DNA from 3 places in the Neobacillus sp. 114 genome. Region 1 is predicted to be linked to each of the others. Evidence: riboswitches for the same ligand, from Rfam matches in the RefSeq annotation. Region 1 holds a riboswitch; each other region holds the start of a gene.
The links. Region 1 has a riboswitch for lysine ahead of QNN06_RS21405 (amino acid permease). Riboswitches for the same ligand answer to the same signal wherever they lie in the genome.
Positions count from the first base shown of each region.

Region 2: it holds a riboswitch for lysine, as region 1 does, so the genes downstream of both, QNN06_RS24840 (aspartate kinase) here and QNN06_RS21405 (amino acid permease) in region 1, are expected to answer to the same signal.
Region 3: it holds a riboswitch for lysine, as region 1 does, so the genes downstream of both, dapA (4-hydroxy-tetrahydrodipicolinate synthase) here and QNN06_RS21405 (amino acid permease) in region 1, are expected to answer to the same signal.

Region 1 is NZ_CP126144.1:4,406,152-4,412,408, forward strand. It holds gene QNN06_RS21395 (PH domain-containing protein) at 1-471, shown strand, start outside; gene QNN06_RS21400 (YitT family protein) at 551-1,363, opposite strand; lysine riboswitch at 1,635-1,824, shown strand; gene QNN06_RS21405 (amino acid permease) at 1,927-3,408, shown strand; gene QNN06_RS21410 (hypothetical protein) at 3,440-3,709, opposite strand; gene QNN06_RS21415 (SHOCT-like domain-containing protein) at 3,712-4,098, opposite strand; gene QNN06_RS21420 (DUF2089 domain-containing protein) at 4,099-4,470, opposite strand; gene QNN06_RS21425 (hypothetical protein) at 4,697-4,870, shown strand; gene asnS (asparagine--tRNA ligase) at 4,928-6,257, opposite strand, start outside.
Region 2 is NZ_CP126144.1:5,055,729-5,061,985, reverse strand. It holds gene QNN06_RS24855 (electron transfer flavoprotein subunit alpha/FixB family protein) at 1-826, shown strand, start outside; gene trxA (thioredoxin) at 1,122-1,436, shown strand; gene uvrC (excinuclease ABC subunit UvrC) at 1,567-3,342, shown strand; lysine riboswitch at 3,409-3,586, shown strand; gene QNN06_RS24840 (aspartate kinase) at 3,690-4,910, shown strand; gene QNN06_RS24835 (YslB family protein) at 5,002-5,448, opposite strand; gene QNN06_RS24830 (succinate dehydrogenase cytochrome b558 subunit) at 5,869-6,257, shown strand, end outside.
Region 3 is NZ_CP126144.1:4,281,828-4,288,084, forward strand. It holds gene QNN06_RS20780 (phosphatase PAP2 family protein) at 1-513, opposite strand, end outside; gene QNN06_RS20785 (NADP-dependent oxidoreductase) at 671-1,687, opposite strand; gene QNN06_RS20790 (NAD(P)-dependent oxidoreductase) at 1,854-2,741, opposite strand; gene QNN06_RS20795 (D-2-hydroxyacid dehydrogenase) at 2,764-3,696, opposite strand; lysine riboswitch at 3,912-4,092, shown strand; gene dapA (4-hydroxy-tetrahydrodipicolinate synthase) at 4,205-5,092, shown strand; gene QNN06_RS20805 (sulfite exporter TauE/SafE family protein) at 5,472-6,242, shown strand.

The sequences.
Region 1 (6,257 bases):
TCTGATGAGTATTGCTTTACAAACAATGCTCTCATCCATCTTGATGGTACTAGTGCTACAAGCAAAAAGCGGATGCTTTATCGGTACAGCTATGCCACAAAAAAAATATCAGATGTTATGTTGGAAACGGCCGGTACAGTCGACCTAGACGTAGAAATCAAATTCAAAATCGGCTCTCAGCCTTTCTCCATTGACATTCATAAAAAGCATATCGAGGAAGTCAAAGATTTATACAAGGCACTTATAAAAATTTCCGAGATTACCCATGAAAATGAAATTTCACTTCAGTTTGCCAAGCAAAGTCTCGATGTCGCTTCCACAACATTAGGTCGCGTCTCCACTCCTGACAACAATTTGGTTGTTCAATTTAAAATGTTGAATCAGGCAGCATTCCAGTGGCTCGAGGAAAGTAAAAAACAATATTGTGTCAAAGATTTTGGCTTTGTTTTTGAAAAATATATAAACAATTAAAAATACAAAATAGAGGCCGTCTCATAAACGGAACTAAACTCCCATGGTACTGAGACGGCCTCTATTTTTAAAAACATTATTACGGGCTAGGCCGATGAAACAACCCCATTACTTCTATCGTTTCTGTAATATTCACAAAAGCTGTCGGATCGACTTCAGAAATAAGAGATTTAACCTCGTTTAACTCATATCTTGAAATGACCGAGATTAAAATCTTTCTGCTGCCATTTGTATATCCTCCAACCCCATCCATAATGGTGAGTCCACGGTATAAGTTGGCCACCAAATGATTTCTCATTTCTTCGCCCTTTTCTGTTATTATCATTAAAGTTAATTTGACATGGTCCGTGTAAATAGCGTCAACCACTTTTCCTGTAACAAAAATCGAAACCAACGTATTGAGGGCCGAATCCCAATTGAATAAAAATCCGCTAATTACAATAACAACCGCGTTCATTCCGGAGAGGAGCACCCCGATTGGAAAGTCTTTCTTCCGGGAAACAATCATTCCGATGATATCAAATCCGCCCGTTGAACCTGAGCTTCGAAATACGATTCCAACCCCCAGACCGGTCAAAGCTCCGCCAAATATTGATGAAAGGATGGTATCTTTCGCAACTGGAAACACTGGTACTAAATAAAGTCCTAAAGAAATAACGAACACTGAAAAGATTGAATTAAAGATAAATCTTTTTCCTAGCATTTTATAGCCAATGATTAAAAGGGGAAGGTTCAACAAAAGATTAGCCACTCCTGTGTTTATGGGGGTAATCATTCCTACTATCATCGAAATTCCGCTCATCCCGCTACTTAAAACCTCGTGAGGGATAAGGAAAAGATTGAATGCAGTTACAATTATAAAAGAACCGATAATAATTCCAACCATCTGCATGAATATTTCTCCTGTCTTTCCACTATTTATTTAAAAAAATGATAACGATTCATAGCTAGGATGTAAACTAATTAATATATTTAAAAAACAATTAATTATCTGGAAATAGAGCCCAAAGATTAAGTTGAATAATTATAAAGGCATATTACATTAATATTCACCTTACAAAAACCCCTTAAACCCTCGTTTCCAAAATATAATATTGACAAATTTATTAAAACGTATATACTCTAGTAATATATCATTTTTAATATTAAATCCTCATCAAAACCGATGAGGTAGAGGTCGCGGTTTTTATCAGTAAAATGGACGAGACGCAGAGATGTTTTTGACTCCGTTTGAAAGGAAAAGCTGCCGAAGTGTGTTTTTCTCTCTGGAGAAACATGCTGGGGCTGTCTCCGAACAGGAACAGAACTGTCACGTTTAGCCTTACCAGCTTTACGTGTTGAGCTATCTTTCGGAAGGTATGATGCGGGGTATATACAAATGCCGTCGAATCTGCTTCGAGGGCATTTTTTATTCCAAACTCCTTCCTATAAAAAAATTTAAAAGGAGTCATAAGCATGCAAACATCGCAGGTAAGTAAAGACGAAATATACACTAGGCCCACGGGTCCGAAAAATGATAAAAATGAATTAAGACGGAGCTTAAAGTCCCGCCATCTTACGATGATTTCTCTTGGTGGAACCATCGGGACCGGATTATTTCTTGCCAGCGGCGGAGCGATCCATAGTGCGGGACCTGGCGGAGCGATTCTTTCATATCTTGTTATTGGCATTATGGTTTATTTCTTAATGCAAAGCTTAGCTGAAATGGGTGCCTACATGCCGGTAGCAGGAAGCTTTAGTACCTATGCTACGAAATTCGTGGATCCATCCCTTGGCTTTGCCCTAGGCTGGAACTATTGGTACAACTGGGCTATTACGATTGCAGCAGAACTTTCTGCAGTAACAATGATTATGAAATTCTGGTTCCCAGATTCTCCTTCACTATTATGGAGCAGCATCTTTTTAGTTATCATGTTCTTGTTAAATTATCTTTCCGTTAAGGGATTTGGCGAGGCGGAATATTGGTTCTCATTAATTAAAGTTGTAACTGTTGTGATCTTTATCATTGCTGGTACGTTAATGATTTTTGGAATTATGGGAAATGAAGCAATTGGCTTTAAAAACTTTACAGTTGGAGATGCACCATTCCATGGCGGATTCATGGCTATGCTTGGAATCTTTATGGCAGCTGGATTTTCCTTCCAAGGAACTGAACTTTTAGGTGTTGCAGCGGGTGAAACAGATAACCCAGAAAAATCAATTCCGCGTGCAGTAAAGCAAGTTTTTTGGCGAATTCTTTTATTCTATGTGTTAGCTATTCTTGTTATTGGTCTTATTATTCCTTACACAAATGAAAACCTTGCTAATGGAGATGTTGCCGTAAGTCCATTTACGCTTGTTTTCCAAAAAGCAGGAATCGCATTTGCTGCTTCTGTCATGAACGCAGTCATTTTAACAGCTGTTTTATCAGCAGGTAATTCAGGAATGTATGCATCGACTCGGATGCTTTGGGATTTGGCACGTGAAGGAAAAGCACCAAAATTTCTTGGTAAATTGAACAAAAATGGTGTGCCAGTTAATGCTTTAATTGTAACAGCATTAGTCGGAACACTTGCTTTTCTGGCATCCCTCTTTGGCGATGGTACAGTTTATGTATGGCTTTTAAATGCTTCCGGTATGTCCGGCTTTATCGCATGGCTAGGAATTGCGATTTGTCATTACCGTTTCCGCAGAGCTTATGTAGCTCAAGGCAAAGATCTAAATTTATTGCCATATAAATCAAAGCTGTTCCCATTTGGCCCAATCTTTGCATTTATTGTTTGCGCCATTGTCGTAATTGGGCAAAACTATTCAGCATTTATGGGCGATCATATTGATTGGAACGGTGTTTTAGTATCCTATATCGGTCTGCCATTATTCCTTATCCTTTGGTTAGGCTATAAATTCACAAAGAAAACAAAGGTTATTCCTTTGGAGAAGTGTGATTTAAACAATTAAAATTAAAAATGGCTCCCAAGGAGCCATTTTTTTATAATCTAATAGTAACCTCTGTCCCATCTTTTAATTTCGTATCCACTAACAACAGGCCTTTATACTTGGTCAGACCATCCAATAAAGGCTTCAAGTCCCTTTTTTCTATCTTTGGAAAGACGAATTTTTCCCCGCCTTTTTTAATCGATTTGTTTATAAAATCAATAAATCTTCTAGATGTGATAACCGAACTAAATAGTTTTAATACAACATAAGGAACAGGTACCATAAAGCTTTTTCCTTTTACTTTTAAACCCACCTTTAACATGCTTATTCAATCACCACAAATACTTTATCGCCATTTGCGGAAGTAACATCAACAATTTGGCCGTCTAGTTCGTTTTCAATCGCTTCTATCAACAAATCTACATTGATATCTTTCACATACTTTTCCGCTTGCGGAATTCTTTCGGCAATGCTGGTGCCCACCTTCAACACTGCTTTCACAAGATTAATGGGAAGATTGACATTAACATTGTCACCTTCATGGGAATTAACTCGGATTTTTAGCATTTTGCTGCCATATGATGAGGTTTCTTTCTTTAATTCAACAGTTAGTTCCTTCCCTTGAAGGATGTTAATCAGTTCAGTCGCTTTTTCTTTATCAAGCTTACCTTCCTCGACCAACGTTAACACTCTAGAGATTTCATCTTTCATTTACATATCCCCCTCTTTTAATAAGGCAATAGCCTCTTCGGCAGTGATTTCCCCTTTTTCCAGCATGGATACAACCTTCTTCTTATCAACCTCCGGCTTCCGGTTTGCTGAGTAGCCCAAGGCCGAAATGATGTCGTCTAATTTCCCTCTAACGGTCGGATAAGAAATCCCAAGTTCTTTTTCGACTTCTTTAATACTTCCGCGGCACTTCAGGAAAATTTCAATAAAATGAAGCTGTTCCTGTCCAAGTGAGGCAAGCTTTGATAATTCGAATTCATTTTCCACCGTCGTGTGGCAATGTTTACACTGCAGTTTAGTAATGTTTAATTGTTTGCTGCAAACGGGGCAATTAGTAATTAACGGGTAAGCCATTTTATTCTCCCTTCCTTTATTAACCATATCATACATCACTTTCATAATAATTTAAAGGATAAATTAATATTTTTAATTTAATTTATTTAAAAAATTAAATTAGTTAAAATCAATATTAAAAACGTTAAATTAAAGCAACAAAAAAAACAAAAAAATGCCCCTGAACAACCAAACAGTTTTGTAAATATGTGGTATACTCAATTAGATAACAGAAGGAGTGTTTAATTTGAAAAGCACCAATAATCGATACCAAAATGGACAAATGGTGAGCATTAAAACAACCGGAGAGACAGTTACGATTTTAAAGTGGCAATATATAAAAAATATGAAGCGATATTCCTATATCGTCAAAGAACAGCCGAGTTTATTTTATTTTGAGGAAGAATTAGAAGAACTTTAGAAACAGACAAAATAAGAAGACCAACCACTCGGTTGGTCTTCTTATTTGTCAATTAGTTTAAAAATCTGCATTTCCTGGTGTTCTTGGGAATGGAATCACGTCTCTGATATTGGTCATTCCGGTTAGGTACATGATCAGGCGTTCGAAGCCAAGGCCATAGCCAGAATGCTTGGTGGCGCCGTATTTTCTTAATTCCATGTACCACCAATAGTCTTCTTCGTTCATGCCAAGTTTTTTGATTTTTGCAGCAAGAACCTCTTCACGTTCTTCACGCTGGCTGCCGCCAATCAATTCCCCGATTCCCGGTACAAGAAGGTCGGTCGCTGCCACCGTTTTGTCGTCTTCATTTAAGCGCATATAGAAGGCTTTGATTTCTTTTGGATAGTCTGTGACAAACACCGGCTTTTGGTATACCTTTTCGCATAAAAAGCGCTCATGCTCCGTTTGCAGGTCAAGGCCCCATTCAACTGGATAAGCAAAATTCTCACCTGATTTTTTCAAAAGTTCAATAGCCTCTGTGTAAGTGACTCGGCCAAAGTCAGCTGTATATGCATTGTTTAAGCGATCCAATAATCCCTTCTCCACAAAGCTGTTAAAGAAGGCCATTTCCTCCGGAGCATGTTCTAACACATATCCGATTACATATTTCACCATTTCTTCAGCTAGGTCCATAATATCAGGAAGCTCTGCAAACGCCACTTCCGGTTCAATCATCCAGAATTCCGCAGCATGTCTTGCCGTGTTAGAGTTTTCAGCTCTAAATGTTGGACCAAACGTATAGACATTACGGAATGCAAGGGCAAAGGATTCGGCAGAAAGCTGGCCGCTTACGGTTAAATTCGTTTCTTTTCCAAAGAAATCCTTGGTATCGTCTGTTTTGCCCTCTTCATTTTTCGGCAGGTTATTTAAATCCAGCGAGGTTACTCTAAACATTTCACCTGCACCTTCTGTGTCACTCCCTGTTATAATCGGCGAGTGAACATAAACAAAGCCTTTTTCGTTAAAAAATTTATGCATGGCATACGCTGCAATTGATCTCACACGAAAAACAGCAGAGAAAGTGTTGGTTCTCGGTCTTAAATGAGCAATCGTTCTTAAATATTCAAATGTGTGTCTTTTCTTCTGCAGCGGATAATCTACGTTTGAAGTCCCTTCAATCACAATAGTTGTTGCTTTGATTTCAAACGGCTGCTTCGCCTGAGGGGTATGGATAAATTCTCCCTCTATTTTAATTGATGAGCTAATTGGCAGCTTGGCAATATCTTTATAGTTCTCTAGCTTGTCATCGAAAACAATCTGAACACTCTTAAAAAAGCTCCCATCATTTAATTCAATAAATCCAAACGTTTTTGAATCACGAATTGTCCGGATCCAGCCGGATAATTCA
Region 2 (6,257 bases), 650 kb from region 1:
ATTAATTCAATCCGGTGCAGACCGCGTCGTTGTTGTTGAAAATGAAAAATTAAAGCAGTATACATCAGATGGCTATTCTCAAGCACTATTAGCTGTCATTGACCAAGAAAAGCCTGAAGGTCTTGTTTTCGGTCATACAGCACTTGGAAAAGACCTTTCTCCAAGAATTGCTGCTAAGCTGTCATCCGGTCTAATTTCTGATGCTACAGCTGTTGAAGTGGCAGGCGGAAACGTTGTCTTTACAAGACCAATCTATTCCGGTAAAGCTTTCGAAAAGAAAATTGTGACTGACGGTTTAATCTTTGCTACTGTTCGTCCAAATAACATTGCTCCACTAGAAAAAGATGAGTCAAGAAGCGGTGAAGTTTCTTCCCTTTCTGTAGAAATCAAAGACCTTCGTGCCATCGTTAAAGAGGTAGTCAGAAAAGCTAGTGAAGGTGTAGACCTAAGCGAAGCAAAAGTCGTTATTTCCGGCGGACGCGGCGTGAAGAGCGCAGAAGGCTTCGCACCTCTAAAAGAATTGGCTGCTGTCTTAGGCGGAGCAATAGGAGCTTCCCGCGGGGCATGTGACGCTGAATACTGCGATTACTCCCTGCAAATTGGCCAAACTGGTAAGGTTGTAACTCCAGACCTATACATTGCCTGCGGTATTTCCGGAGCTATCCAGCATCTTGCAGGTATGTCCAACTCTAAAGTTATTGTGGCCATTAACAAAGATCCTGAAGCAAACATCTTCAAAGTGGCAGACTACGGTATCGTTGGTGACTTGTTCGAAGTTGTTCCACTTTTAACTGAAGAGTTTAAAAAGCTTAAAGTTCATTCATAATAAGAAGAGCGGAAGCGCCTTGACCAGGGGCGACAGGCATAAGACGAGCCGGCGAGAAGGCTGCTTTTTAGCCTTCTTGACGGATTGGCTGTAGACCTGCGAGCCCCTAGGCGCTGGAGCTGGCCAAAAATTATGAGGGCGAGCGGGATGTTCCGCTCGCCTTTATCATGAGTTTGCATAGAATACTTATTAGGCAAAAAGGGTAAATTACCTGCGAAACAGATTATTAGCGTGATTTTCCATTCGATGTTATACTTTCGTTAGATTTAAGTATTAATTAGGGAGGCAATGAAAAATGGCTATTGCACACGTAACAGATCAAAACTTTGCGACTGAAACAGGTTCAGGTCTTGTTCTTGTAGATTTCTGGGCACCATGGTGCGGACCTTGCAAAATGATTGCGCCAGTTTTAGAAGAGCTTGATGCTGAAATGGGAGATAAAGTAAAAATCACGAAACTTGACGTGGATGAAAATCCGCAAACGGCTTCTAATTTTGGAGTAATGAGCATTCCAACTTTACTAGTGTTGAAAAACGGTGAAGTTGTTGATAAAACTGTCGGCTTCCAACCAAAAGAAGCTTTAGCTGGCTTACTTCAAAAGCATCTATAAGCCCTCAATTAAAATAACCTTAACCGGTACTTCGGTTAAGGTTTTCTTTTTTCTAAAGACTCCCTCTTTAATTTGCGGGCAGATTGATTTAAAATTTGAAGAGAAACTCTGAGTGGGAGGAGCGGCCGGAATGAATGAAACCATTAAACAAAAGTTAACGCTGCTGCCGGACCAGCCCGGCTGCTACTTGATGAAGGATCGTCAAGGATCGATTATCTACGTTGGTAAGGCGAAAGTATTAAAGAACCGTGTTCGGTCTTATTTTACCGGTTCGCATGATGGGAAAACCCTTCGCTTGGTAAACGAGATTGAAGACTTTGAGTATATCGTGACCTCATCCAATATTGAAGCACTTCTGCTTGAATTAAATTTAATAAAAAAATATGATCCGAAATATAATGTCATGCTTAGGGATGATAAGACTTATCCATTTATTAAGCTGACTGCGGAAAGACACCCAAAGCTAATTATTACAAGAAAAGTAAAAAAGGATAAAGGTAAGTATTTTGGTCCATATCCCAACGTAGGGGCTGCCAACGAAACAAAGAAACTGCTTGACCGGATTTATCCGCTCCGCAAATGTTCTACGCTTCCTGACCGAGTCTGCCTCTATTATCACTTGGGGCAGTGCCTGGCGCCTTGTGTAAATGAGGTTTCAGAAGAACAGTATAAACAAATGACCGATGAAATTACCCGCTTTTTAAATGGCGGTTATAAGGAAATAAAAAAGGATCTGACAGAAAAAATGCAGGCTGCCGCGGAAGAGCTTGATTTTGAAAGAGCAAAGGAATTCCGTGACAAAATCATTCATATTGAAACAATCATGGAAAAACAAAAGATCACGATGACGGATTTTACTGACCGTGACGTATTCGGCTATGCCGTTGACAAAGGCTGGATGTGTGTTCAAGTATTTTTTGTGCGTCAGGGGAAGCTGATTGAACGAGACGTTTCGATGTTCCCTATTTATAATGAGCCGGAAGAAGAAATCCTCACATTCCTCGGCCAATTTTATCAGAAGACGAACCATTTTAAACCGAAGGAAATTCTCATCCAGGACGATGTGGATTTGCAGATGGCTGAGCAGTTATTGGAAGTAAAAGTCATTAAGCCGCAGCGGGGCCAGAAGAAGGACCTTGTCAAAATGGCAATTAAAAATGCGAAAATCGCCTTGAATGAAAAATTCTCTCTTATTGAAAAAGATGAGGAAAGAACGATCAAAGCCGTTGAAAACCTCGGAGAAATGCTTGGCATTTATACGCCCCACCGGATCGAAGCCTTTGATAACTCTAACATTCAAGGAACAGACCCAGTTTCAGCGATGATTGTTTTTACAGACGGCAAAGCAAACAAGCGGGAATATCGGAAATATAAAATTAAGTCTGTTGAAGGCCCGGATGATTATGAATCAATGAGAGAGGTAACGAGACGAAGATACTCGAGGGCTCTAAAGGAAGAGCTTCCGCTGCCTGACTTGATCATCATTGACGGTGGAAAGGGACATGTGGAAGCTGTCCGCGATGTGCTAGAAAATGAATTGGGGCTGGACATACCTCTCGCTGGACTAGTGAAGGATGAGAAGCACCGCACATCACAGCTTATGTATGGGAATCCATTAGAAATTGTAGCGCTCGCCCGGAATAGCCAGGAATTTTATTTACTCCAGCGAATCCAGGATGAAGTTCACCGCTTTGCGATTACCTTCCACCGGCAGACACGCGGTAAAACCGCATTCCAATCCCTACTTGACGATATTCCTGGGATTGGCGAAAAACGCAAGAAGCAGCTATTAAAGGAATTTGGCTCTGTTAAGAAAATGAAAGAGGCAACCCTTGAGGAATTTAGAGGGATTGGAATCCCCCAAAATGTGGCAGAAGAATTAATAAAAAAACTTCAGTCACAATAATTGTCACTCTAATATTACTATGCTATAATGAATAAAAATTTAATAGACTATCACTTTTATAAGTTAAGTGAAGGTAGAGGTGCGAGCTTCAAGAGTAAAGGCCCGGAGAAGGATGAGCTTCAACGATGGGCTTTGAAAGGGAATGTTCGCCGAAGTAGGGAAACACTCATTATTTTCCTTGCTGGTTCGTCATTGAAAAAATGCCGGATTGTCAAGACCGTTGTCTTGGAGCGCTATCTTTCATTGTCTACTAACGCGAAAATTTTAATTTTGTGTTTTCAAAGCAATGGGATATGCTCCCATTGCTTTTTATTTTTTTACAAGAATGACTGAGAGAAGGGGAAGACATGGGTTTAATAGTACAGAAATTTGGCGGGACCTCCGTTGGCAGCATTGAAAAAATTCTAAATGTCGCAGAATGTGTGCGGGGGGAAAAGGAACGTGGAAACCAAGTAGTGGTCGTTGTTTCGGCAATGGGAAAATCGACGGACCAGCTTGTTAATATGGCAAAGGAAATATCCGAGCAGCCGAATAAGCGGGAAATGGATATGCTTCTCTCAACAGGTGAGCAGGTGACGATCGCATTGCTTTCGATGGCCTTAAACCAAAAAGGGCTGGAGGCCGTTTCCTTTACAGGCTGGCAGGCTGGAATCATGACAGAGCCTGTTCACGGCAATGCAAGGATTTCGAAAATAAACACTGATGCTGTTCAAAAACAGCTTCATGCGGGAAAAGTCGTCATCGTGGCTGGATTCCAAGGGGTTACCGAAGACGGGGAAATCACTACGCTCGGACGTGGGGGCTCTGATACAACTGCAGTTGCGTTGGCTGCTGCTCTAAATGCGGATAAATGTGATATTTATACCGATGTAACCGGGGTATTTACAACGGATCCCCGTTATGTCAAGAACGCTCGGAAATTATTATCGGTATCGTATGACGAAATGCTTGAACTGGCCAATTTGGGTGCGGGAGTTCTACATCCAAGAGCGGTCGAGTTTGCAAAAAATTATAATGTAAGGCTTGAGGTCCGCTCTAGCATGGAGAAGGTTGAAGGAACTGTAATTGAGGGGGAAGCAACGATGGAACAAAATTTAGTCGTACGCGGAGTCGCGTTTGAAGATGGAATCACACGTGTTACTGTTTTAGGGCTTAGAAATTCATTAACAAGCTTATCAACTATTTTTACGACATTGGCCAAAAATCAAATTAATGTGGATATTATTATTCAAAGCACAACAGAAGAGGGAGCTGCCAATCTCTCCTTTTCCATCCATACCGATGATTGGATCCCAACCTTAAATGTGCTTGAAAACAATAAAGAAACACTTGCCTATGACCAGCTTGATGCTGAGAATAAACTGGCAAAGGTATCAATTGTTGGTTCCGGAATGATTTCTAATCCTGGTGTGGCTGCGAAAATGTTTGAGGTTCTTGCGAACAGCAATATTCCTGTAAAGATGGTCAGCACCTCAGAAATCAAAGTATCAGCTGTAGTAGAAGAAAAAAATATGCTCAAAGCAGTAGAAGCCTTGCACGAGGCATTTGAACTTGGGAAAATTAAATGAAAACTCGCCGATTGGCGAGTCCGGCAGGACGGTTCATGAGGCGTAGCTGAATTTATGCCTTAAGAAAGGGGGCCTGTGGCCCCCTTTTCTTTTAGTCTAGTTTATCCCATTTGACGGTGAAGCAAACTTTGTTCGATTTTTTGACCGGGTGTTCGAAGGTTTCCGCAATAGCCCCTTTTTGGACTTCGATTTGCTGAGCAAGGAAGCCGGCTTCAAGTTGAAAGAAGTTTTCCGCTTTTGATTTAACACGCGATACAATCATTGGACTTGCCAACTCGAATTCCAGCTCATTTTTTGCTTCCTTCTTAATTTCTAACTCACCCCAAGAAGCTTTTGCAAAAAAATCTATCAGGCTTTCGTAGCTTTCCAAAGGAAATTTTCGGGCGAGACGTTTCCCTGCCCAGTAAAGAATTTCAGGAGTGTCCTTGCCGAAAATTTCAGGAAGAAGAACTTCTCTAATTAATTCATAGCCAAATATAGAGATTGTCCTTGGTTCCGGCGTTTGTAGATCTTGGTCCATTACTGCACTATCTTTCATTTACTTCCCCTCTTTCTATCATTCTATTATATACAAATCGAGTTCTGTTTCAGTACAGTTTTCTAATAATGTAAAGAAGTCGCAAAGAAATTTATTATTTTACAATATTTGTTCTTGTTTCTTATCATAATTATCGTTTCCGATATAGGAAAAAAATTCTCCCGTAAGATGTTGGTAATTACAAGCAAAAATAAAGCGCTTACAAAATGATAACATGTCGAAATTCATATCTATCATAATATCAATATATTTTAAAAATTTTATTTTTCATCGCTTTTTTATGTATCCGTTTCCTTGACGCTCTATGATGTTGGGAGTAAAATGGACATGTCACATAATTGTCACAGTGATGCTAGGTTATATTAATGAAGGAAGTAAAAACTTAACATCATTTTTTAAAATTTAAAAGGGGGTAAATCAATGGCGGGGAATCGCGAATTTTTCAATCGGAGACTGCACTCGTTGCTTGGGGTTATCCCAATCGGGGTATTCATTGTACAGCACCTGATTGTCAACCACTTTGCAACAGAAGGAGTGGAATCCTTCAACAAAGCAGCAAATTTCATGGGGACTCTTCCGTTCCGTATTGTCCTTGAAACAGTAGTAATTTATTTACCTTTGCTGTTCCATGCAATCTATGGATTGTACATTGCATTTACAGCAAAAAACAATGTTTCAAGATTTGGTTTCTTTAGAAACTGGATGTTCATGCTTCAGCGTGTATCAGGGGTAATCACTCTTATTTTTATCGCATGGCATGTTTGGGAAACACGTATTGCCGCTGCATTCGGTGCTGAGGTTAACTTCCA
Region 3 (6,257 bases), 120 kb from region 1:
AATCATCAAAATCATGATGGTACTAAAAATAATTAACAGTATGCGGCCTGTTCGGGTAGCAATATGTCTCCAAAGCAGGAAGGCAAGTATTCCATATACAGAAAATGCATTCATCGCATGTCCGCTCGGAAAACTATAGCCGCCGATTTCTATCAAGCGATGGAATTCGGGCCGTGCTCGGTGAAAGATTGATTTTAATATTGAATTGATAATCGGGGTTCCCGCTATCACAGCAATGAATAATATCAGTTCTAGCCGATGGTGCAGCACCTTATAGAGAAAGAAGATAATAAGGAGGCTGAGAATCACCACTATTTTTGTCGACCCGATGAAGGTGAAAAATTTCATGATGGCTGTTAACGCAGGTGACTCAAGACCTTGTACTGAACTTATTATGGTGCTATCAAATTGGACAATCTTATGAGCCTCGATAAGCGTAGCCATCAAAGCAAAGGCCGCAAGGGAGATGACGCTTAGGATGAATGCACGTGTTAGCTGAAACTTCAAGTTCATTACTGGTAACCTCACAGATAAAATTTCCTTTATTTTACCCTATTTCTGTTTATATCATAAAGTTTCGGAAAAATAGGCAACTTGTTTTTTACCTCTAATACACTCTCGCTCAGGGCAAAATACAAAAAGTGCCCCAAAGGGACACTTCTTTTCTTCATTATTCCTCCGCTACTTTCACCAGCTGTTTACCAATGTTGTCACCGCGGAAAAGTCCTAGGAAGGCATCGATGGTGTTGTCAAAGCCTTCAACGATGGTTTCGCGGTATTTGATTTTTCCTTCCCTTACCCACTGGGCTAGCTGTGCTAAGCATTCCTTGTTGTGCTGTGCATAGTCAGAAACAATAAAGCCTTTCATCAAGGAACTGGTTGTCAACAGCTGACCGGCAACCCTTGGACCGACAGGCGGTTTATCCGCATTATACTGGGAGATTTGTCCGCAAATAGCAGTCCTGGACTGGAAATTAATTAAGGACATCACCGCATCGCTTACATGACCGCCAACATTGTCGAAATAAACATCAACACCGTTAGGACAGGCTTCTTTCAATGCTTTACGCAGGTTCTCCTCTGCTTTGTAGTTAATTGCCGCATCAAAACCTAGTTCCTCAGTCAAATAAGCGCATTTATCATCGCCGCCGGCAATCCCGACAACCCGGCAGCCTTTCAGTTTAGCGATTTGACCAACAACAGTGCCGACCGCTCCAGATGCACCTGAAACGACAACCGTTTCCCCTTCCTTCGGCTCCCCTATGTATAGCAATCCAAAATATGCGGTCAAGCCAGGCATTCCGAGCACATGAAGTGCCGTGGTCACAGGTGCCATTTCTGGATTAAGTCTGCGAAGGCCGCTTCCATCAGAAACGTTATATTCAGCCCATTCAAGTAGTCCGTCTACATACTGGCCCGCTTCAAACCGAGAATTTTTCGATTCGACTACTTTTCCAACTACCCCACCTTTAAATGGCTGACCGACTTCATATGGCTTGGCATAAGATTTGGCAGCCGACATCCGGCCCCTCATATAAGGGTCTACAGACAAATACAGAGAACGAATCAATACTTCACCATCCTGAAGTTCTGGAACATTCTCCTCAATAAATTCAAAATTACTTTCATCTGGCATTCCTACTGGCCTGCTTGCCAATAAAATTTTTCTGTTCAAAAGGTTTGACATCTAACCACTCCCTGTTTTATCTACTCCAAGAAGCAATTCTAGGTGTTTGATTATAATGTTCTACTTTTACGGCTAATCTCCTGCCAGAACACGAAATTAATGAGCGTATACCTTCAATTTTTCTTATTTTTCTTACTTTTTCAGCAACATTCATCACTGCACCCTGTTATTCCAATCCCGCTTCTTCAAGAGCAATTCTAGTAAGTGCTGCCCAATCCTGATTTCCGCGATTTTTGGCCACTGAGGCTAGCAGGCGGTTATGCAATAGACCCGCTAACGGCATCGGTGTCTGGGTCGAGTTTGCCTCCTCCAAAACTAGGTTGCAATCCTTAAGACCGAGCGCCAGCTGAAAACCCGCCGGTTCAAACTGCTTTTTGGCAATCATCTGGCCATAACCTTGATACACTGTACAATTAAATAAGGTTGATGCATAAATTTCAGCAGCCAGCTGCCGGTCTATACCATTTTTCTCAGCTAGATTAAAGGCTTCGGCCATTGCTTCCATTGCTGCCATAATCATAAAATTTCCGCCTAACTTGATGACATTGGCACTTTCAGGCTCCTCCCCTACATCAAAAACACGCTGGCCAAGAGCATCCTGGATGTGTTTTACCCGCTCTTTCGCTACACTGGACCCTGAGCTAAGAATATTCAATTTTTGAGCTGCCGCTGCTTCCGGACGACCAAAAACTGGGGAGGCCACATATTGGCTGCCATGCTCCTGATGATAAGTTGCTAATTTTCGTGATGTTGCTGGAGCTATTGTACTCATTGATAAATGGATACCGCCCTGCCCCAGCACTTCCCCAAACCCATTTGGTCCCATAACGAGCTCTTCTACTGCCTGATCGTTTGCCACCATAGTAATCACGATTCCGCCAGGTGCTGCGGCGTCTGCAGGCCTGTTCACTTGCTCGGCGCCAGCTTCAACAACTGCCTTTGTTTTCTCGGGAGTTCGATTGTAAACCTTCACCTGAAAACCAGCCTTCAATAAATTCATGACCATAGGCTCTCCCATATTTCCAAGGCCAATAAAGCCAATTACTCCTGTCATTTTCGTTCATCCTCCTGCTATTCTAATATCCCTTCTTGGTATCTACTCTATTGTTAAGAGGTTTGTTTTCTTCCAAGTTTTTAAGTGTATCCAAAAAACACGCTGCACCTTCTTCTGGTGACGTTACCGCTGAAATATGAGGGGTAATCAGTACGCCAGGATGTTTCCATAATGGATGATTTTCCGGCAGCGGCTCCTGTGCAAACACATCCAAGACAGCATAACGGACCTGCCCGTCTTCCAAAGCTTGCAGCAATGCTTCTTCATCCACCGATGCCCCTCGCCCAACATTAATAAAACCGGAATTTGTTACTTTTTGAAAAACTTGACTATTAAAAAATCCAGCCGTTTGTTCCGTTAGCGGCATCGTGTTGATGATCACATCCATTTCCCCTAGTAGGGTAAAATGAGATTCAACAGTCATTACATCATTAAAATACTCTTTTTCTTTTCCACTTTGGGAGACGCCGTAAACTTCCACTCCGAAACCAGACAAAAGCTTCGCGGCAGCCTGTCCAATTTCACCGGTTCCATAAACCATCACTTTGAGTTCGTTTAATAACTTCGGAGTCCTTTGCTGCCATTTTTTCTGCAACTGTAATTCCCGGAACTCCTCGTGAAATTGTAAATCTCTTAATATGTAGCTTAAACAATACTCTCCGATTCTTTGACCAAACGAACAAATGGTCCTTGTCAAAAGTACACTATCGTCCCAGGCATTTTTAAATAAAAAACGGTCAACTCCCGCACCGAGCGAGTGCACCCATTTTAAATGACTGTAATCGTAATCGGATTTGAGATTAAAAGATACAAGTGCATCCGCCCATTTCAAATTATCCTGAATAACTTCATCCTCCGGGATATAACGGAAATTCTTTTGGACGCCCGCATTTTGGATGTATGCCCGAAGCTCCTGATACATGGGACTGACAATTAAAATATTTTCGATTTTCACAATAATTCACCTCTTCAACATTACCTCCATTTTAAGGATAATTGGGAAAAAACTCAAAAAAGAAGCGTAGTCTGTTAATCCCTGCTCTCCTCCCAATGCTATATAACTATCAATAAATATACGATTTTAGTGTTTTTTATAAAAACCCCTTGAACAAATAGGAATATTCTGTTATATTAATTTTAATTACATACTTCTTACTTCATACCTTATGAAGTGAGGATAGAGGCGCAAAGACCATCAGTAAACCATCCAAGGGTAATGGGACCCGTTGACGGTGGCAGAAAGGGGAATTTGCCGAAGCTTCTGAGGATCTCATTGTTCCGGAAGCTGGTTCTGTTATTGAATAAATACAGAATTGTCATATAGGAAACTATATGGAGGGCTATCTCACGCAGGGGAACTTGTAAAATTAACGTTTCTGATGCAGCTGTTGGGCCCTTCCCTCAGCTGCTTTTTGCGTTTGGCCTTACCTCTTTTTAAAAATAATTTTAAAAGGGTGAAATTTATGTACTTTGGCCAAGTTTTAACAGCAATGGTGACTCCGTTTGATCAGCATGGCGAAATTGATTTTAATGCGACGAGTGATTTAGTAAATTATTTATTAGCGAATGGTACTGACGGGTTGGTGGTTTGTGGAACAACTGGTGAGTCCCCTACCTTATCAACTGAGGAAAAAGTGGCATTATTTAAATTTGTGGTTGAAGTTGTGGACGGGAGAGTTCCCGTTATTGCAGGCACTGGCTCCAACAACACAAGATCCTCAATCAGTCTAACAAAGCTAGCAGAGGAAGTCGGCGTAGACGGCATCATGCTCGTTGCACCATACTATAATAAACCATCCCAGGAGGGCATGTATCAGCATTTTAAAGCGATTGCTGAATCTACTTCTCTTCCGGTTATGCTTTATAATATTCCGGGCCGCAGTGTCGTCAATATATCTGCTGAAACGGTCATCCGCCTTTCTCAGATTCCTAATATCGTAGCGGTTAAGGAAGCTAGCGGCCACTTGGATGACATGGCCGAAATTGTTAAACAAACTGCTGATGACTTTTCTTTATACAGTGGTGATGATGGAATGACCTTGCCGGTGCTTTCGATTGGCGGCGTTGGTGTGATTTCCGTTGCATCTCATATTATCGGGAATGAAATGCAGGATATGGTTACACGCTTTAAAAATGGGGATTTGGCGGGCGCTGCTGCAGCACACCGTGAATTACTGCCCATTATGAAGGCTTTATTTGCAGCGCCTAGCCCAGCACCTGTAAAAGCAGCTTTAAATATGAAAGGGATCAATGCTGGCGGTCTGCGCTTGCCGCTGATTCCATTAAACGATGAGGAGACTAAAACGCTTCGAAATGTGCTGTTGCAGAACAGTGCAGTGGAAGTTTTGTAGAATGATATAATTTGATATCGGTTTAAGAAGGACAAAAATAACCGGATTCTGGTTGGATTTGTCCTTCATTTTTTTGATGAAGGACAAATTCATGTTGTCACCAATTCATAATGTCCTTCATAACCCCGTTGAAGACCAAAACCTTCCGTTACCTGTTTCAAAATGTCCTTCATAACCTTGATGAAGGACATTTTTAGTTGTTCCCTTGTCCATTATGTCCTTCATGGCCTCAATGTATCCGCTAATCTTTTTTCCCTCTATCCTCACTGCAAAAATATTTCTTTAATAAATTCAGAAAAGTGTTTACAAAATCTCCTTCAAACTCTATAATTCACATATATTTACTCGGAATTCATCATGAAAGAAGGAGGCCCCCAACATGAGCATAGGAATTGCATTAATGGGATTATTAGTTGGGTTATTGGTAGGATTAACAGGGGTTGGAGGGGCAGCATTGTTAACCCCAGTGCTCATCATGGTCGGAATTCAGCCTTCCATTGCGGTGGGAACGGACCTTGTTTACAACTCCATTACAAAACTGTTTGGAGTCATTCAGCATTGGAGACAGAAAACAATTAACTTTAAACTCATGAAGTATCTTGCTATCGGTAGTGTCCCAAGTGCAGCAGGAGCCATTCTCATCCTTCAGGTTTTTGAAAAATATTTCCACAATCAAGAACAAATTATCAAACATGGACTTGGCTATGTTCTAATTCTAGTGGCCACAGCCATTTTAATTAAGACATTTTTTGATAATAAAATCAGGCCGAACCGCTGGCAATTAAGGCCGATTGAGGAAAAACGAACATTAACAATTTTAATCGGTGCCGGTTTCGGCTTTATCGTCGGCCTGACTTCAATAGGATCAGGATCATTATTTGCCCTTGCCATGCTATATCTCTACCGCTTGAAAGGATCTGAGCTGGTTGGCACCGATATTGCCCATGCCTTTTTATTAGTGACTGTTGCCGGACTCCTCCACGCGAATGCTGGAAGTGTCAATTATATGCTTGTAGGGAACCTGTTAATCGGGTCGATCCCTGGCGTTTTAATAGGGAGTACCTTATCTTCAAAAGTACCGACAAAGCCCCTTCGTACGGTCATCTCAGCGGTCATCATTGTTAGCGCGCTAAAACTTATAGGATTATAATAAAAAAGAGCTTAA